Regions from separate parts of the Arthrobacter gengyunqii genome, predicted to be linked through region 2. Evidence: riboswitches for the same ligand, from Rfam matches in the RefSeq annotation. Region 2 holds a riboswitch; each other region holds the start of a gene.
What was found. A riboswitch is a leader RNA that binds a small molecule or an ion and turns the genes downstream of it on or off. The one in region 2 is predicted to bind S-adenosylmethionine.
Positions count from the first base shown of each region.

Region 1 (5,369 bases), 1.1 Mb from region 2:
CTCGTGAGCAGCCGCAGAGGATTAAGATCCGAGCCTCACGGTTCGGAATGCGACCAGTTGAAAGCCGCCAATCCGCAGCGAGAATATTGGCCAGTCCACCTTCGGGCTGATGCGCTGATCCGCCGTATCCGCAGCTTCCTGCTCCCGTGCCATACGCTGGCACTCTTTGCGCTGCCGCTGTCGGGCCGCATCCGCCAAACGCTCCCGGTGCACCGCTTTGGCCAGTTCGATTTCCATCAGGCCCATAGTTCTCGCCTCCTTGGCCCGTAATAGTTCACGCTAGGCCTGCCGGAACGGCACAGCGCAGGGTATTGCGGACAGGTTCGGTCCCCTGCTTTCAAGACCGGCTTGACGGCCGGCGAATTTCCTTTGTGCACCTCGGGAACCCGCCCCAACGCTGGCCCGGGTTAAGGGCCCGAAGGTACCGTCGAAGAACGCACCGTCCGGAGGTCCTGCATGGAATGGCTGGCATTCACCGCGCCCATCCTCGGCCTCATAGTGGGCATGGGAGCGGGCTGGAGCACCCGCGCGGGCATCGACCGCCGCGAGGAGTCGGCGGCCCTGAATGCGCTGATCATGGACCTGCACCTGAAGCGGTCGCTGGCAGCCATCGAACCCCGCGTCGTCGATGGATCCGACGGCGAGGCCCGGCTGCGCGGCACGGTGCTGGACGCCCGTGACCGAATTATGGAAACCCTCACCTACATGCGCGGGGGCTCAGCCAACACCGGAGTACTCCTGCGGATGGCAGCGGCCTGCACCCTCTATCTGCGCCGGGCCAGCCGGGAGCCGGAGCGCTACCAGTTCGCGCTGATGGAGCTGCGCGACACCCTGGACGAGGGCGTGCGCCTGCTCAGCGACGGGCGGCGCCGGGTGCGCGGCCTGCCGCCGGGTGAGCGGTCGACGGCGAAACCCGGCCGGCCGCCGTCGCGCCGGCCCGTCCGCCGTCGTTAGTGATCCCGTTGGTGACGCCCTTTATGACAACGGGAATGTCAGACGCGTCATAAAACAACACCTGCCGGCGTTTACGGAAATGCCGCGTCATTGTCTTGCCCCGGTCTGCGTTTCTCAGCTTCCATGGTCCTGTCCGCCTTTCCGGTACGGACACTAACCATCCAGAGCGGCTGAGAGACCTGGCTCGTTGACGCCGCAGCAACCACCCTTCGGGGCCGGTGCTCATGCCAGGACCGATGGACTCACTTCCGGCGTTGGTCCGTCACTGCAGAGTCCTTCTCAGTGACGCCTCCAGCGTGCGTGAACGCAGTGTTCCCCGGTGTTGACTGAGAGGACTCTTCATGCCTGCCCACCCATCCCCTTCCCGTACCCGCCGCTCCCCCGCTGCCCCGCGCCTCGCCGCGCTGCTGGCTGCTGCTGCACTCGCCTTGGGCGGCTGCGGATCCGGTCCGGAAACCGCAGCTGCCAACTCGCCGGCCGGTACCGGGGAACCCGTTTCCGGCGGCACCCTGGTCTATGCGGAGGTCACCCCCATCAACAACTGGCAGACGCAGGCTGCCCGGTTCTACGAAAAAGCCAACGTGCTCAACAGCGTCCTGGACCGCCTGACCTACTTTGATCCGGAGAAGGGGGAACTGGTGCCGTGGATTGCCTCCGCGTTCTCCGCCAACGCCGACAGCACGGAGTTCACTTTCACCATCCGCCCCGACGTCAGTTTCAGCGACGGATCTCCGCTCGACGCTGCGGCGGTGAAGGCCAACCTGGACAGTTTTGGCCTGGGCGTTCCCGCCGCGCAGATCCAGCCGAACGTGGACTTCGCCCGCTACAAGACCGCCGAAGTGATCGGAGCCGACCAGGTGAAGGTAACCCTGGAGGCCCCGAACTCCAACTTCCTGCGCGCCACCTCCTCCGTCACCGCCGGCCTCGTCTCCCCTGCCACCCTGCAGAAGGATGCTGCCGGACAGTCCGCCATCTCCTCCATTTCCGGTTCCGGACCCTTTGTCTATGAATCGGAAAAGCCCGACGAGGAAGTCGTGCTCGTGAAGCGGGACGGCTATGCCTGGGCTCCGGACGGAGCGGACAACCCGGGCGAGGCGCACCTGGACAGCGTGGTCATCAAGTACCTGCCCGAGGTCGCGCACCGCGCCGGCGCCGTGCAGTCCGGGCAGGTGGATCTGGTGCGCGGCCTGCAGCCGGTGGACGAGGCGGCGCTGGCGGCCAGCGGCAACCAGGTGCTGGCGGCCGACGGCGTGGACCTCACCGTCAACATGGCAGCCGTGCGCACCGGCAGCGGAAAACTGGGCGATCCCACCGTGCGGCAGGCCCTGCAGGTTGGCATCGACCGGCAGAGCATCAAGGACACCGTGCTTTCCGAGAGCTACACCCTGGCCGCGTCGGTCCTGAACCACCAGGCCCCCGGCTTCGTGGATCTGAGCACGGATCTGGCCTACGACCCGGAGAAGGCACGGCAACTGCTGGACGACGCCGGCTGGAAGGAAGGCAGCGACGGTATCCGGGAAAAGGACGGGGAGAAGCTTGAAATCACGGTCACCAGCTCCAACAACTCGGTGGTCATCAAGCCGGCCTTCGAACTGATCGAACAGCAGTGGCGGCAGATCGGCGTAAAACTGAACAACCGGGCCGGCGACAACACGTTCCTCACCACCGCCATGCCCGATCCGAACGTCGAGTTCTTCGGCACCCGCCAGTTCATCTACGGCGGACTCGGGCCCATCTTCGAACCGGCCAACAACACCATGACCCACACCTCTGACCCGGAGCTGAATGCCCTGTTCGCCGCCGAGCGCGCCGCAGCCCCGGGCCCGGAACGGGACGAGGTCCTGGCGGCCGAGCAGCAGGCGCTCGTAGTGGACAAGGCCTTTTCCCTGGTCCTCTGGGATGAAGTCCAGGTCTACGGCGCGCACCGCAACACGCACATCGAGTTCACCTCCGGCACCGCTCCCATCTTCCAGGGCGCCTGGAAAGTGGACGGCTAACCGTGGCCCGCTACCTCGTGCACCGGATCGGGCAGGCACTGCTGGTGGTCTGGCTCGCGTACACCCTGATTTTCCTCGCCGTGCAGCTGCTGCCCAGCGATCCGGTCACTATCTTCCTGACCTCCGACTCCGCGGTGGACCAGGCCGCGATCGACACCATGAAACGCCAATACGGCTACGACCAGCCGCTGCTCATCCAGTACCTCCAGCAGCTGGCCGCCCTGCTGCGCGGCGACGTCGGCTACTCCCTGACCTCGGGCGAGCCGGTGACCGAGCGCATCGGCGGCGCCATCGGTTCCACCCTGGCGCTGGCCGGCTCGGCGCTGGTGACCGCCGCCGTCATCGCCCTGGCCGTGGTCGCGGCGGCCGCCCTGGCACCGTCGCCGGTGCTGCGCCGGGCACTGGCGAACCTGCCGCCGCTGTTCTCCGCCGTGCCGGTGTTCTGGCTCGGGCTTGTGCTGCTGGAACTGCTCTCCATCCGGCTGGGGTTGCTTTCGCTGTTCCCCGACGGGTCCTTCCTCTCCCTCGCCGTGCCGGTCCTCGTACTGGCCGTCCACGTCTCGGCGCCCATGGCGCAGGTGCTGCTCAAGAGCGTGGAGCAGGTCTACCGGCAGCCGTTCATTGATGTGCTCCGGGCGAAGGGCGCCTCTCCGGCCTGGATTTTCTACCGGCACGTACTGAAGAACGCGGCCGGTCCCGCCATGACCATTCTGGGCATCACCGTGGGCACGCTTTTTGCCGGTTCGGTGATCACGGAGACCGTGTTTGCGCGCGCAGGCCTGGGCTCGGTGGTCCTGCAGGCAGTCACCACCCAGGACGTCCCCCTGGTCCAGGGCCTGGTGCTGCTGACGGCCACGGTGTTTGTGGCGGTCAACCTCCTCGTGGATCTGCTGCACCCGCTGCTGGATCCGCGCATCCTCAAAGACTCCCGGCAGGGTTCAGCCCCCGCCCTGGTCTCCTGACACCGCTTCCCCAAGGACTCCCGATGACCCTTCTTTCCCCTTCCGCAGCACCGGGCGACGTTGCGCCCGGCCCGGCAGACCCGCCCGCCGCACCGGCACGACGACGACGGCGGCCGGGAGTGCGCCCCGCCCTCGCCCTGTCCCTGCTGCCGGTGCTCCTGATCGCCACCTGGGCGCTCTTTCCCGGACTCTTCACCGGACAGGATCCGATCAGCGGCATCCCGCAGGAAAAGTTCCAGGCGCCCACGGCCGAGCACTGGTTCGGCACCGACCACCTGGGCCGGGACGTGTTTGCCCGCGTGGTGCACGGGACCTCGCAGACGTTCCTGACCGCCGGGCTGGCCGTGCTGATCGGGCTGGTGGCCGGCACCGGAATCGGTGTTCTCGCCGCCACCGGCGGACGCGCCGCCGACGCGGTCACCATGCGCCTGGTCGATGTCCTGCTCGCGGTTCCCGGCTTCCTGATCGCGCTGATCATCGTCACCGCGTCCGCACCGGGGCCCGTGTCCCTTGGCCTGGGGGTGGGCATCGCCGCCATCGCCTCCTTTGCCCGGGTGGTCCGGGCCGAAGTGCTGCGGGTGCGGAACCTGGAATTCGTGGAGGCGGCCTTCCTCACCGGCGGCACCTACTGGACCGTGCTGCGCAGGCACCTGCTGCCCAACGCCGCCGGCCCGGTGCTGTCCCTCGTCGCCGTGGATCTGGGCGCTGCCATCCTCGTGGTGTCCTCGCTGGGCTTCCTGGGCTTCGGCGCGCCCCCGCCCGAACCCGAGTGGGGGCTGCTGATCGCCGAGGGCCGCCAGTATCTGGGCACCGCCTGGTGGATGACCACCCTGCCCGGCCTCGTCATCGTTGCCGCCGTGGTACTGCTGGCCGCCCTCGGCCGGCAGCTGCTTCAGAGCTTCCGGTTCTGAGAAAGGAACCCCGCATGAACTCCTCCACAGCTTCGTCCCCCAGTTCGTCCCCCGCTCCCTCCCCCTCCGGCTCCCCTGCCGGTTCCCCCGCTCAGACCCCTGCTGACACCCCTGCGCGGCCCCTGCTCTCGGTGCGCGGTCTGACCGTCGAGTACGGCCGCCACCCTGCCCGCTCCGGCAACGCTTCCGCTCCGGCGGTCAGCGGCGTCGACCTCGAGGTGAACCGCGGCGAAGTGGTGGCGGTGGTCGGTGAATCCGGGTCCGGGAAATCCACCCTGGCCAAGGCGATCATCGGACTTCTGCCGGACACCGGCCGCATCACCGCCGGGAGCATCACCTTCGACGGACAGAATCTGGCCGGCCTGCCGGACCGCGGCTTCCGGCGGCTGCGCGGCCGCCGGATCGGCCTGGTGCCGCAGGATCCGGGAGCATCGCTGGACCCGGTGAAGACCATCGGGGCGCAGGTTGCCGAGATCTTCCGCCTGCACCCGGAGGCGGGCCCGCAGGGAAAGCGGCATACCCGGGCGGAGCTGCGCGGCGAGGTG
Region 1 covers NZ_CP095461.1:758,704-764,072, reverse strand. The annotation lists gene MUG94_RS03460 (hypothetical protein) at 22-246, opposite strand; gene MUG94_RS03455 (hypothetical protein) at 457-954, shown strand; SAM riboswitch class I at 1,109-1,197, shown strand; gene MUG94_RS03450 (ABC transporter substrate-binding protein) at 1,296-2,951, shown strand; gene MUG94_RS03445 (ABC transporter permease) at 2,954-3,913, shown strand; gene MUG94_RS03440 (ABC transporter permease) at 3,937-4,824, shown strand; gene MUG94_RS03435 (ABC transporter ATP-binding protein) at 4,839-5,369, shown strand, end outside.
Region 1: another riboswitch for S-adenosylmethionine. It lies ahead of MUG94_RS03450 (ABC transporter substrate-binding protein); the one in region 2 lies ahead of MUG94_RS08320 (cobalamin-independent methionine synthase II family protein).

Region 2 (5,369 bases):
CGGGACCCGCATAGGATTGCGGCCCCGGCCCAACCTGCTTTGAACGCCACCACCGTGAACAGGATTCTTCCCTTTTGAGTATTGACCCGTCTTCCGTCGCCACTTCCGCACCGCCGTCGCCAGGCAAACAAAACCCCCGCAAAACCGCTGCGCCGGATGCCCTGGACGCCCGCACCAAGACTGTGATCGGGTTGCTGCTCGTCTCGTCATTCGTCGTGATCCTGAATGAGACGATCATGAGCGTGGCCCTGCCGCGGCTGATGGCAGACCTCAACATCACCGCGGGCACGGCCCAGTGGCTGACCACAGGGTTCATGCTGACCATGGCCGTGGTCATCCCGGCCACAGGATTCCTGCTGCAGCGGTTTTCCATGCGCGGCCTCTTTATTACGGCCATGTCGCTGTTCAGTGCGGGCACGCTGCTGGCTGCCATGGCTCCGGGGTTTGGCACGCTGCTCGGCGGCCGCATCATTCAGGCCGGGGGCACGGCGATCATGCTGCCGCTGCTGATGACCACCGTCCTGAACGCCGTTCCGGCACACCGGCGCGGACGCATGATGGGCACCATTTCCATTGTCATTGCCGTCGCCCCGGCCATCGGGCCCACCGTTTCGGGCATCATCCTCAACGCCCTGGACTGGCGCTGGATGTTCTGGCTGGTCCTGCCGATCGCACTGCTCTCCCTTGTCGTGGGTGCGCTGAAGGTGCAGAACCTCACCGAACCCAAGAAGGTCCCCTTTGACGTGCTCTCGATCGTGCTGTCCACCTTTGCCTTCGGCGGGCTGATCTTTGGCCTGAGCAGCATCGGCGAAGCCGCCCAGGGCGAGGCCCTGATGCCGCTGTGGATTCCCCTCACCGCCGGTGCCCTGGCCATGGCCGGATTTATTTTCCGCCAGCTGTTCCTCCAGCGCACGGACCGGGCGCTGATGGACCTGCGCACCTTCGGGAGCAAACCGTTCGTCGTTGCCATCGTCCTGGTTCTGGTGAGCATGATGGCGCTCTTCGGCTGCCTCATTGTCCTGCCGCTGTACCTGCAGAACGTCCTGGGGCTCAGCACCCTGAACACCGGTCTGCTGCTTCTTCCCGGCGGTGCCGTGATGGCGATTCTGTCACCCATTGTCGGAGGACTGTTCGACAAGTTCGGCCCCCGTCCGCTGGTGATCCCCGGAGCCCTGGTGCTCAGCGGTGCACTGTGGGGCATGACGACCCTGGACGAGAACAGCTCCGTTCCCGTGGTCATCGTCCTGCACTGCCTGCTCAACACGGGCCTGGGATTCATCTTCACGCCGCTGTTCACCTCGGCCCTGGGTTCCCTGCACAAGTCGCTCTACTCGCACGGCAGCGCGATCATCAATACGCTGCAGCAGTTGGCCGGCGCTGCGGGCACGGCTGTCTTCGTCACCCTGATGACGACCGGCACCACTGCTGCGGTCAATGAAGGAATAGCGGGCATCCCGGCCTCGGCCGCCGGTGTGCACACCGCATTCTTCTGGGGAGCGGTTATCTCGCTGGTGGCGCTGGCGGCGTCCTTCTTCGTGCGCCGGCCCACCAATGAAGTGCCCGACGGCGTGGCCATCCACTAGGCGCGGTAATTCCGGTAATTCCCAGCCTTTCCTGCGGGCACGCGGCCGTGGAATTACTTGTGCCCTGCTATAGCCGAATGTGGCCGGCACCCTATTTTATGGAAGCTGCGCGGCTAAACTTACTGGCAGGGGTGGTTCAGAATTACACGAAAAGGGACAAGCACATGGCCCAGAAAAGACAAGTTCTTCTGATTGATGACCTTACCGGGGAAGACGCACAGGAAACTGTGAAGCTGGCCCTGGACGGTGCGCAGTATGAAATCGACCTGACGACGGAGCATGCGGCTGACCTTCGCGAGAAGTTGGGTCCGTATATCTCCAGCGGACGCCGCCTGCGGGGCGGTTCAAGCACGCGCAGCACAAGGCGGGAAAGTACTGCGCACGGTGAGGACAGCCGAAAGATACGGGAATGGGCTGTTGCAAACGGTTACAAGCCAAGCGCCCGCGGACGCATCAGCCAGGAAATACGCGAAGCGTACAACTCGGCACAAAACTAACAGCCCCGGACACGTCCCTCAGACGTGTCGGAGGCTGTTAGCTCACCACCGATTTCCCGCCGTATTGTTGCTTGTCATTCATCGCGCGCAACATTCCGCCATATGACGGTGCCCGCCGGTCACATAACGTGTCACTGGGATTCCTGCGTCGGCACGTGCATGCTGGGTCGTGAGCCCTTCCACACGGCACCCGGCACCCACCGGGGAAGGGGCGCACCCGCGTTGCCAGTGGATAAAGCCATACCCACAACCATCCAGAGCAGCTGAGAGACCTGCCTCCGCGACGCTGCAGCTTCCCCCGGACATCCTTTCCGGAAAGGTGCTAACGGCAGGAACGATGGAAGGAACACCCATGACGCATGATCACATTCCCACGACCCACGCCGGCTCCTTGCCCCGGACACCGGAACTGATAGCAGCCAATGCCGCCCGCACCTTTGCGGCCGACGGTTTCACCCTGGAACGGACCCCGGAATTCGAGGCGTTGCTGACCGGCGCCGTGGTTGACCTGGTGCAGCGCCAAAAGAACCTTGGCATCACCATCCCGGGAGACGGCGAATACGGCAAAGCAATGTCCAATGCTTTGGATTACGGCGCCTGGTGGACCTACAGCTTCCAGCGCACCGCAGGTCTTGAACTCACCGAATTCAATCCCATCACGGCGGGACCGGTTCGCAGCGAGCCCGGCAACGTTCGGTTGACGTCGTTCGCGGACAGGAGGGACTGGACCCGATTCGCTGCCGCCTATTCGGATCCGGAAAGCGGTATTCACCTCGGCCGGAACGCAACCGCCTTTCCCTCGGCCACTGGCCCGATCAGCTATACCGGCCAGGCAGCCCTCGCCAGCGACATTGCGAACCTCAAGGCAGGATTGGAAGCTGCTGACCTCGCCACCGGGTTCATTACAGCTCTGTCACCCGGATCCGCCAGCCGCATCGGCAATGACTACTACGGAAGCGAAGAAGAATTCATCTACGCATGGGCAGATGTCCTTCGCGAAGAATACAAGGCCATCGTCGAAGCCGGACTGGTTGTGCAGATTGATGACCCGTCTATCGCCGAAAACTGGGACCAGATCAATCCCGAGCCGAGCGTGGAAGACTACCGCCGCTTCACTCAGATCCGGATTGAAGCGTTGAATTACGCCCTGCGCGGGCTGCCCGAAGATCAGGTCCGTTTCCATGTCTGCTGGGGTTCGTGGCACGGACCCCACGCCACCGACATCGAGTTCAACCACATTGTTGACCTGGTGCTGGGCATCAATGCCGGAGCCTATTCCTTTGAAGCCGCCAATGTCCGGCATGAGCATGAGTGGGCCATCTGGCGCGGCAAGCGGCTGCCCGAGGGCAAAATCCTGATTCCCGGCGTCGTATCCCATGCCACCAATGTTGTGGAGCACCCGGAGCTGGTGGCGCAGCGGATAGAACGCTTCGCGGGGCTCGTGGGCCGTGAGAACATCATCGCCGGCACCGACTGCGGCCTGGGTGGACGCATCCACCCGGATATTGCCGCAGCGAAGCTCGAGTCGCTGGGTCAGGGAGCGCGCATCGCGGCAGGCAACCTGTTGGCTGGAGCTTCACTCCGATAAGGGCAACCGGACCAAGTAGTTCCGTGGGCGCGGCCGCGTGTTGTGCCCACGGAACTGCTCGCCGGAAACCCTTGACGGCGTCCTGTGCCGGGGACATACTCGGTTACTAAACGATCATTTAGTATCGAATAACAGGCCGGAGCCGACATGACGACCATCCGAATTGCAGACCAGCCGGAGACCACAGAGTTGAACGGATCAGCCGACGATCCGGCGGCTGCCGGCTTCAGCTTCGATCCGACGGCCGTCCAGGACGTGGACAGTGACCTGTACCTCCTGGACAACCTCCTTGACGAGCAGGCCAAGGATGTCCAGCGACGCGTGCGCGCCTTCGTGGACGAGGATCTGCTGCCGGTTATCAATGGCTACTGGGAGCGTGCCGAAGTCCCTTATGAGCTGATCCCGAAGCTCGCGGCCCTTAACATCGCGGGGGGAACCATCAAAGGATACGGCTGCCCCGGGCTGACCCGGCTTGCCGCTTCCACCGCTGCTGCTGAGCTGGCCCGCGGCGACGGGTCCATCAACACGTTCTTCGGCGTGCATTCCGGGCTGGCCATGGGCAGTATCGACATGCTCGGCTCCGAGGAGCAGAAACAGCGGTGGCTGCCATCCATGGCCCGGTTCGAGAAAATTGGAGCTTTTGCGCTGACTGAACCGGGACACGGGTCCGACTCTGTCTCCCTGGAGACCTCCGCGCGCCGCGACGGGGACGAATATGTCCTCAACGGCAGCAAGCGGTGGATCGGCAACGCGAGCTTCGCCGACGTCGTCATCATTTACGCCCGGGATGAAGCAGACGGTGCCGTCAAGGGCTTTGTCATGGAAAAGGATGCTGAAGGTAATCACCCGGCCGGTTACAGTGCTGAGGTCATCACCGGAAAGATCGGCAAGCGAGCCGTCCTGCAGCCGAACATCATCATCGAGAACCTTCGTATTCCGGCGGAAAACCGGCTGGAGAACTGCAACTCCTTCAAGGACGTCAACAAGGTGCTGGCGGCCACCCGTGGGGGAGTGGCGTGGGAGGCGCTGGGCCATGCCGTTGCGGCCTACGAAATTGCCGTGGCCTACGCCAAGACCCGTGTGCAGTTCGGGAAGGAAATTGGCCGGTTCCAGCTGGTGCAGAACAAGCTGGCCAACATGCTGGCCCAGCTGACCGCCATCAAACTGACGTGTTTCCGCCTGAACGAGCTGGCGGACGAGGGCAATATGACCGGGCCGATGGCGTCAATGGCCAAAATGTTTGCGGCACGCCAGGGCCGCTGGATCTGCTCGGAGGCGCGGGACATTATGGGCGGCAACGGGCTGCTGCTGGAGAACCATGTTGCCCGGCACCTCACCGATATGGAAGTTGTCTTCACCTATGAGGGCACTGACAGCATGCAGTCCCTGATCCTGGGGCGGCACATCACCGGGTTCTCGGCGTTCGCGTAGCCGGCACCCCGGGGGAGCAGTAACGGGCAGTCGTAACGGGCAGTCGTACCGGGGAGGCGACAGAGGAAGACCGACGGGGAGGGCGGCGCTGAAGGCGCCGCCCTCCCCTGCATTCCGAATTGTGTGCAGGGGGCAGCCCACTTGCACAGAGCTGTTGAAGTGGCAATTTCGAGTGTAGGCAGGCGAATGGCCTCCGCTTCGTATCCACTTATATCAATTGATATAAAAGTTTCTGGATATAATCCGAAAAAACACGCGCCTTGCAACCAT
Region 2 covers NZ_CP095461.1:1,814,815-1,820,183, forward strand. The annotation lists gene MUG94_RS08310 (MDR family MFS transporter) at 75-1,583, shown strand; gene MUG94_RS08315 (histone-like nucleoid-structuring protein Lsr2) at 1,748-2,080, shown strand; SAM riboswitch class I at 2,328-2,424, shown strand; gene MUG94_RS08320 (cobalamin-independent methionine synthase II family protein) at 2,433-3,668, shown strand; gene MUG94_RS08325 (acyl-CoA dehydrogenase family protein) at 3,816-5,099, shown strand.

Region 3 (5,369 bases), 380 kb from region 2:
GACGGCTGCCGGCGGCGGATCGCAGCAGCGTTTTGCCCGGCGGCGGGCCAACCAGGCCGACGCACTGGTGGAGACGGCCGCCGAGCAGGCGGCGCGGATCTTCACCGAACATCCGCCGGAGTATCTGGTGTTCGGCGGAGACCGCGCGCTGACCGAGGTGCTGGCGCGGCAGAAGATCTTCGCGCGGTGGAGCAACCTGGCCCGGCTGCGTCCGCTCGATGTTCAGGACCCCAAACTGGCGGTGCTAACTCAGGCTGCCAAGGATGCCTGCTCCGTTTTCATCCGAATTACTGTGCCCTGACCCGTTCAGATACCGAGCCCTGTGCTGTCCCGCGACCGACCTCAATCGGCCAGTCCGAACAGCCGGCGGAGAATCACCGGTGCCGGACCTTCAGCGGCGTGCCGGAACCCTGTTCCGGCCCACAGGCTGACTCCTTCCGGATTGCCTGCCGCCGCGGCGGCGGCCCGGAGCTGGCCGGTGATGTGATTGACGTACGGATAGGCGTCCGGGGCATCCGGATGGGCACGCATGAAGTCATTGGTCAGCCCTCTGGCTGGACGGCCGGAGAAGGCCCGTGTCAGCGAAGTGTCAGGATCCCTGCGGCCCTGTACAGCGTCCATCAACCCGCCGCGGTGCACTGTGCTGGTCCCGGCTTCGTCGCTGAGCAGCAGCAGTGTTCCCACTTGGACGGCACCCGCCCCGGCGGCCAGAGCTGCGGACGCGTCCTCCGGGGTGGAAATCCCTCCCGCTGCAACCAACGGGAGCGGGCAGGCTTCTCGAACCTGGCCCAGCAGGTCCGTCAGCGCCACCTCGCCGGGGACCTTCCCGCTGTCCAGCGTTCCCCGGTGTCCGCCTGCCTCCGGGCCCTGCACGCACAGGATGTGCGCTCCCGCCTCCGCGGCCGCGCGGGCCTCGCCGGCGTCGGTGACCGTCACCACGCTGCAGATTCCCTGCGCCGCAAGCTCCGCGAAGACCGCCGGTTCCGGCAGTCCGAAGGTGAAGGACACTACCGGGACCCGCTCCCGCAGGACCAGCTCCAGCTTGGCCTGCCAGCCGTCGTCGTCGGTGGGATCCGGCATCCCGGGTTCGGGGACGGTGGTTCCAGCCGGCCCCTGCCCTGCTGCTGCGACCAGGTCCTCACGGAAGGTCAGGGCGGCTTCGATTCTTCGGGCTTGGGCTGCGGCCTTCGCCGCGGCCTGATCCTGCGCGGCGACCGGGTAGGTGTTGGCAGCATCCGGTACGAAGAGGTTCAGGCCAAAGGGCCTGCCGCTCAGCCGGCGCAGCTGGGTGATCTGGTCCGCCACGGATTCGGCGCTTTTGTAGCCGGCGGCCAGGAAGCCGAGCCCGCCGGCCTCCCCCACGGCGGCAGCCAGCTCCGGGGTGGAAGGCCCTCCGGCCATGGGCGCACCGATAACCGGAAGGGCGAGGGACTTTAGGGTGAACATGGTGCCGGATTACAGCGTGACGGTGCCGTCAATGCAGGTGACCGTGGATCCGCCCACCCAAATTTTGCGGTCCCGGGTGAAGACCCGGACCCGGCCGGAGCGCTGGACGGCAGTGCCCTGGGTGACGACGTAGCGTTCCGGTGCCAGTGAGGCTCCGATCAGCCACTGGGCGAGTCCGGCATTGAGGCTGCCGGTGACCGGATCCTCTGCAATACCGAGACCCGGTACGAAGGCGCGCACTTCAAAGTCCGTTTCCGCGTCCGCCGGCTGCGCACCGATGACGCCCACGCGCAGGTTGCCCATGATCGTCGGGTCCGGGTTCAGCGCCAGGACGGTTGCGGCGTCCGGGAGCAGCAGTCCCAGCCAGCCCGGTCCGTTGTCGATCCAGTTGGAGGCGAGGATTTGCTCCGTTTCCAGGCCCAGTGCCCGCCGGGCCTGGTCCAGGACGTCGTCCTCCAGCTCACCGGAGCGCAGCAGGGGCGGAGCGGCAAACGCCGCGATCCCGGCATTGGCGTGCAGCGTCACAAGCCCTATGCCGCATTCCTGCACGACGACGTCGGGGTACCGGCGCTTGGCTCCGGTCTCCAGCCAGGCGTGGCACGTGCCCAGCGTGGGGTGTCCGGCGAAGGGAATCTCCCCGCCGGGGGTGAAGATCCGGACCCGGTAGTCGGCCCCGTCCACGGTGGGCGGCAGGACGAAGGTGGTCTCGGAAAGGTTGGTCCACCGGGCAAAGGATGCCATCTCGGCATCCGTCAGCCCTTCCGCTTCGAGCACCACTGCCAGTGGGTTGCCCAAATACGGTTCGCTGCCGAAAACGTCCACCTGTTTAAACCACCGCTGTCTCATTCTTCACACTGTATCCCTTCATTCCCATGACTTTTATGAAGCGGAGTTTACGAACTGTGGCGGGGGTTTGTGTCCCGGTGCTGCCCGGCCTACGTTGGAGCAGGAATCAAGAGTTCCAGCCACGGGCCCTGGCCGGCTGGACGGCAACCCTCTCGCCGTAGCGGGGTGCTCCAGGTGACGATTCGGCCGCCCGAACCCATTCCGGCGCGGCAAGTACTGCGCTTCGCCGTTGCTTCTTTCCGGCCTGGCGCTTGAGGCAAAGGACCTATGCGCATGACACTTTTGACCGACCTTCAGCCCGCTGCGCTGCGGCGGGCCTTTTCCCGATTCCCCTCCGGCGTTGCGGCTTTGTGCGCGGTCATCGACGGAAAGCCGCAGGGCCTTGTCGCGTCTTCGTTTACGGTCGGGGTTTCCATGGATCCGCCGCTGGTGATGTTCGCCGTGCAGAACACGTCCCGCACCTGGCCCGTCCTGCGCGGTGCCGGACGGATCGGGGTGTCGGTTCTCGGATCCGATCATGAGGGCGTCTGCAAGCAGATTGCTTCCAATACAGGCGACCGCTTTGCCGGGCTGAGCCTGCACACTGACACCTCCGGTTCACTCTTCCTGGACCGGGCAGCCCTGTGGCTCGAGTGCTCTGTGGAAAAGGAGATTCCGGCCGGCGACCATGCGGTGGTGCTGCTGCGCGTCCACGGCCATGCTTCCCACGAGGACGCCCACGAACCGCTGGTCTTCCACGGCTCAGCCTTCCGGCATTTGGGGGTTCCCGCCTTCGCCTGACAGCCGCGGGCCGCCGTTTCCCTCCGGTTTGGGAAGTCCCTCCGGTTTGGGAAATCCCTGCCACTGCGGACCGGTCACTTTTTCCCAAAACGGAGGGAACGGGACAAAACGGAGGGAAACAAAGCCCTACATCCGGAAAGCACGGAGCCCGGCCGCCATAAAAGACGACCGGGCTCCGTGCACCGCTTGGGCCTGTCAGACTGTGCACCTGTCAGACTGTGCAACCCGCCAGGCTCTGCAACCAGTCAGGCTGTACAATCCGCCAGGCTCACCGGGGCAAGCCGGGCTGCATGTCCGCCGGGACTTAGCTTTCCTGCGGCTTGTCCTGCTTCTTCTCAGGCTTGAAGTCCACGCCGGCTTCCTTGCGCTGCTGGGCAGTGATCGGAGCCGGTGCCGCGGTCAGCGGGTCGTAGCCGCCGCCGGACTTCGGGAACGCTATGACGTCGCGGATGGACTCGGTGCCGGCCAGCAGGGCCACCACACGGTCCCAACCGAAGGCGATGCCGCCGTGGGGCGGTGCGCCGTACTTGAAACCTTCGAGCAGGAAGCCGAACTTCTCCTGCGCGTCCTCCTGCGAAAGGCCCATGACCTTGAAGACGCGTTCCTGCACGTCGCGCTGGTGGATACGGATGGAACCGCCGCCGATTTCATTGCCGTTGCAGACAATGTCATAGGCGTAGGCCAGGGCCGACTCCGGATCGGTGTCGAACGTGTCCATGAACTCAGGCTTGGGAGACGTGAACGCGTGGTGCACGGCCGTCCAGGCGCCGCCGCCCACTGCCACGTCACCGGCTGCCACAGCGGCCGACGCCGGCTCGAACATGGGAGCGTCCACAATCCACACGAAGGCCCAGTCGTTGGGATCGATCAGACCGGTGCGGTGGCCGATCTCCACGCGGGCGGCGCCGAGCAGTGCACGGGAGGCGGTTGTCTCGCCGGCAGCGAAGAAGACGCAGTCGCCGGGCTTGGCGCCAACCTTCTCCGCGAGGTTCTCACGCTCGAAGTCGGTGAGGTTCTTGGCAACGGGACCGGTCAGGGTGCCGTCCTCCTGGACCAGCACGTAAGCCAGGCCCTTGGCGCCGCGCTGCTTGGCCCATTCCTGCCACGCATCCAGGGTGCGGCGGGGCTGCGAGGCACCGCCGGGCATGACGACGGCGCCCACGTACGGGGCCTGGAACACGCGGAACGTGGTGTCCTTGAAGAAGTCGGTCAGCTCGGTCAGCTCCAGGCCGAACCGCAGGTCCGGCTTGTCCGAACCAAAGCGGGCCATGGCGTCCCGGTAGGTCATGCGCTGGATCGGGGTGGGGATCTCGACGTCGATCAGCTTCCACAGGGCCTTCACCACGGACTCGCCCAGGGCAATGATGTCGTCTTCCTCGACGAAGCTCGCCTCAATGTCCAGCTGAGTGAACTCCGGCTGGCGGTCCGCGCGGAAGTCTTCATCGCGGTAGCAGCGGGCGATCTGGTAGTACTTCTCGAAGCCGCCCACCTGCAGCAGCTGCTTGAACAGCTGCGGTGACTGGGGCAGTGCGTACCAGGATCCCGGGGCCAGACGCGCCGGAACCACGAAGTCGCGGGCACCCTCGGGGGTGGAACGGGTCAGCGTGGGGGTTTCGATTTCCACGAAACCTTCGTCATGCAGCAGGTTCCGGGCAATGCGGTTGGCCTCGGAACGCAGGCGCATGTTCCGGGCCGGAGCCGGACGGCGCAGGTCCAGGTAGCGGTGCTTCAGGCGGGCCTCTTCGCCAACCTCCACGTGCTCGTCAATCTGGAACGGAAGCGGGTCTGAGGTGTTCAGGACCACGACGTCGTCAGTGATGACTTCCACTTCACCGGTGGCCAGCGAGGGGTTCTCGTTGCCTTCCGGGCGCTTCTGCACGGTACCGGTGATCTGAAGGACATATTCGTTGCGCAGCCCGTGGAAGACGTCCTCTTCGCGGACCACCACCTGGGCCACTCCGGAGGCGTCACGGAGGTCGAGGAAAGCAACCCCGCCGTGGTCCCGCCGTCGGGCCACCCAGCCAGCGAGGGTGACGGTCTGTCCAATATGCTCGGCCCTTAGGGAACCAAGGGCATGAGTGCGCAGCACAGCAGTCCTTTCAAGATTGCTTGCGGAAAACACTGTTCCCGCTCATTGTGAATACAAGGTCTCTTCATGAGTTTACCGGTGTTCACATCCTTTCCCAGCCAAGGGCACGGCTGCGCAGCCCGGTGCGGGCGCGGCACCGCCCGGGCCCGACCGAATGGAGGGACGCGTGTCCGGAAGCTCCTCAGAGAAACTCCCGCTGGGCGGTTTT
Region 3 covers NZ_CP095461.1:2,199,437-2,204,805, forward strand. The annotation lists gene MUG94_RS10005 (acVLRF1 family peptidyl-tRNA hydrolase) at 1-301, shown strand, start outside; gene MUG94_RS10010 (nitronate monooxygenase) at 343-1,446, opposite strand; gene MUG94_RS10015 (PhzF family phenazine biosynthesis protein) at 1,456-2,292, opposite strand; SAM riboswitch class IV at 2,397-2,514, shown strand; gene MUG94_RS10020 (flavin reductase family protein) at 2,566-3,072, shown strand; gene aspS (aspartate--tRNA ligase) at 3,377-5,161, opposite strand; gene MUG94_RS10030 (APC family permease) at 5,328-5,369, shown strand, end outside.
Region 3: another riboswitch for S-adenosylmethionine. It lies ahead of MUG94_RS10020 (flavin reductase family protein); the one in region 2 lies ahead of MUG94_RS08320 (cobalamin-independent methionine synthase II family protein).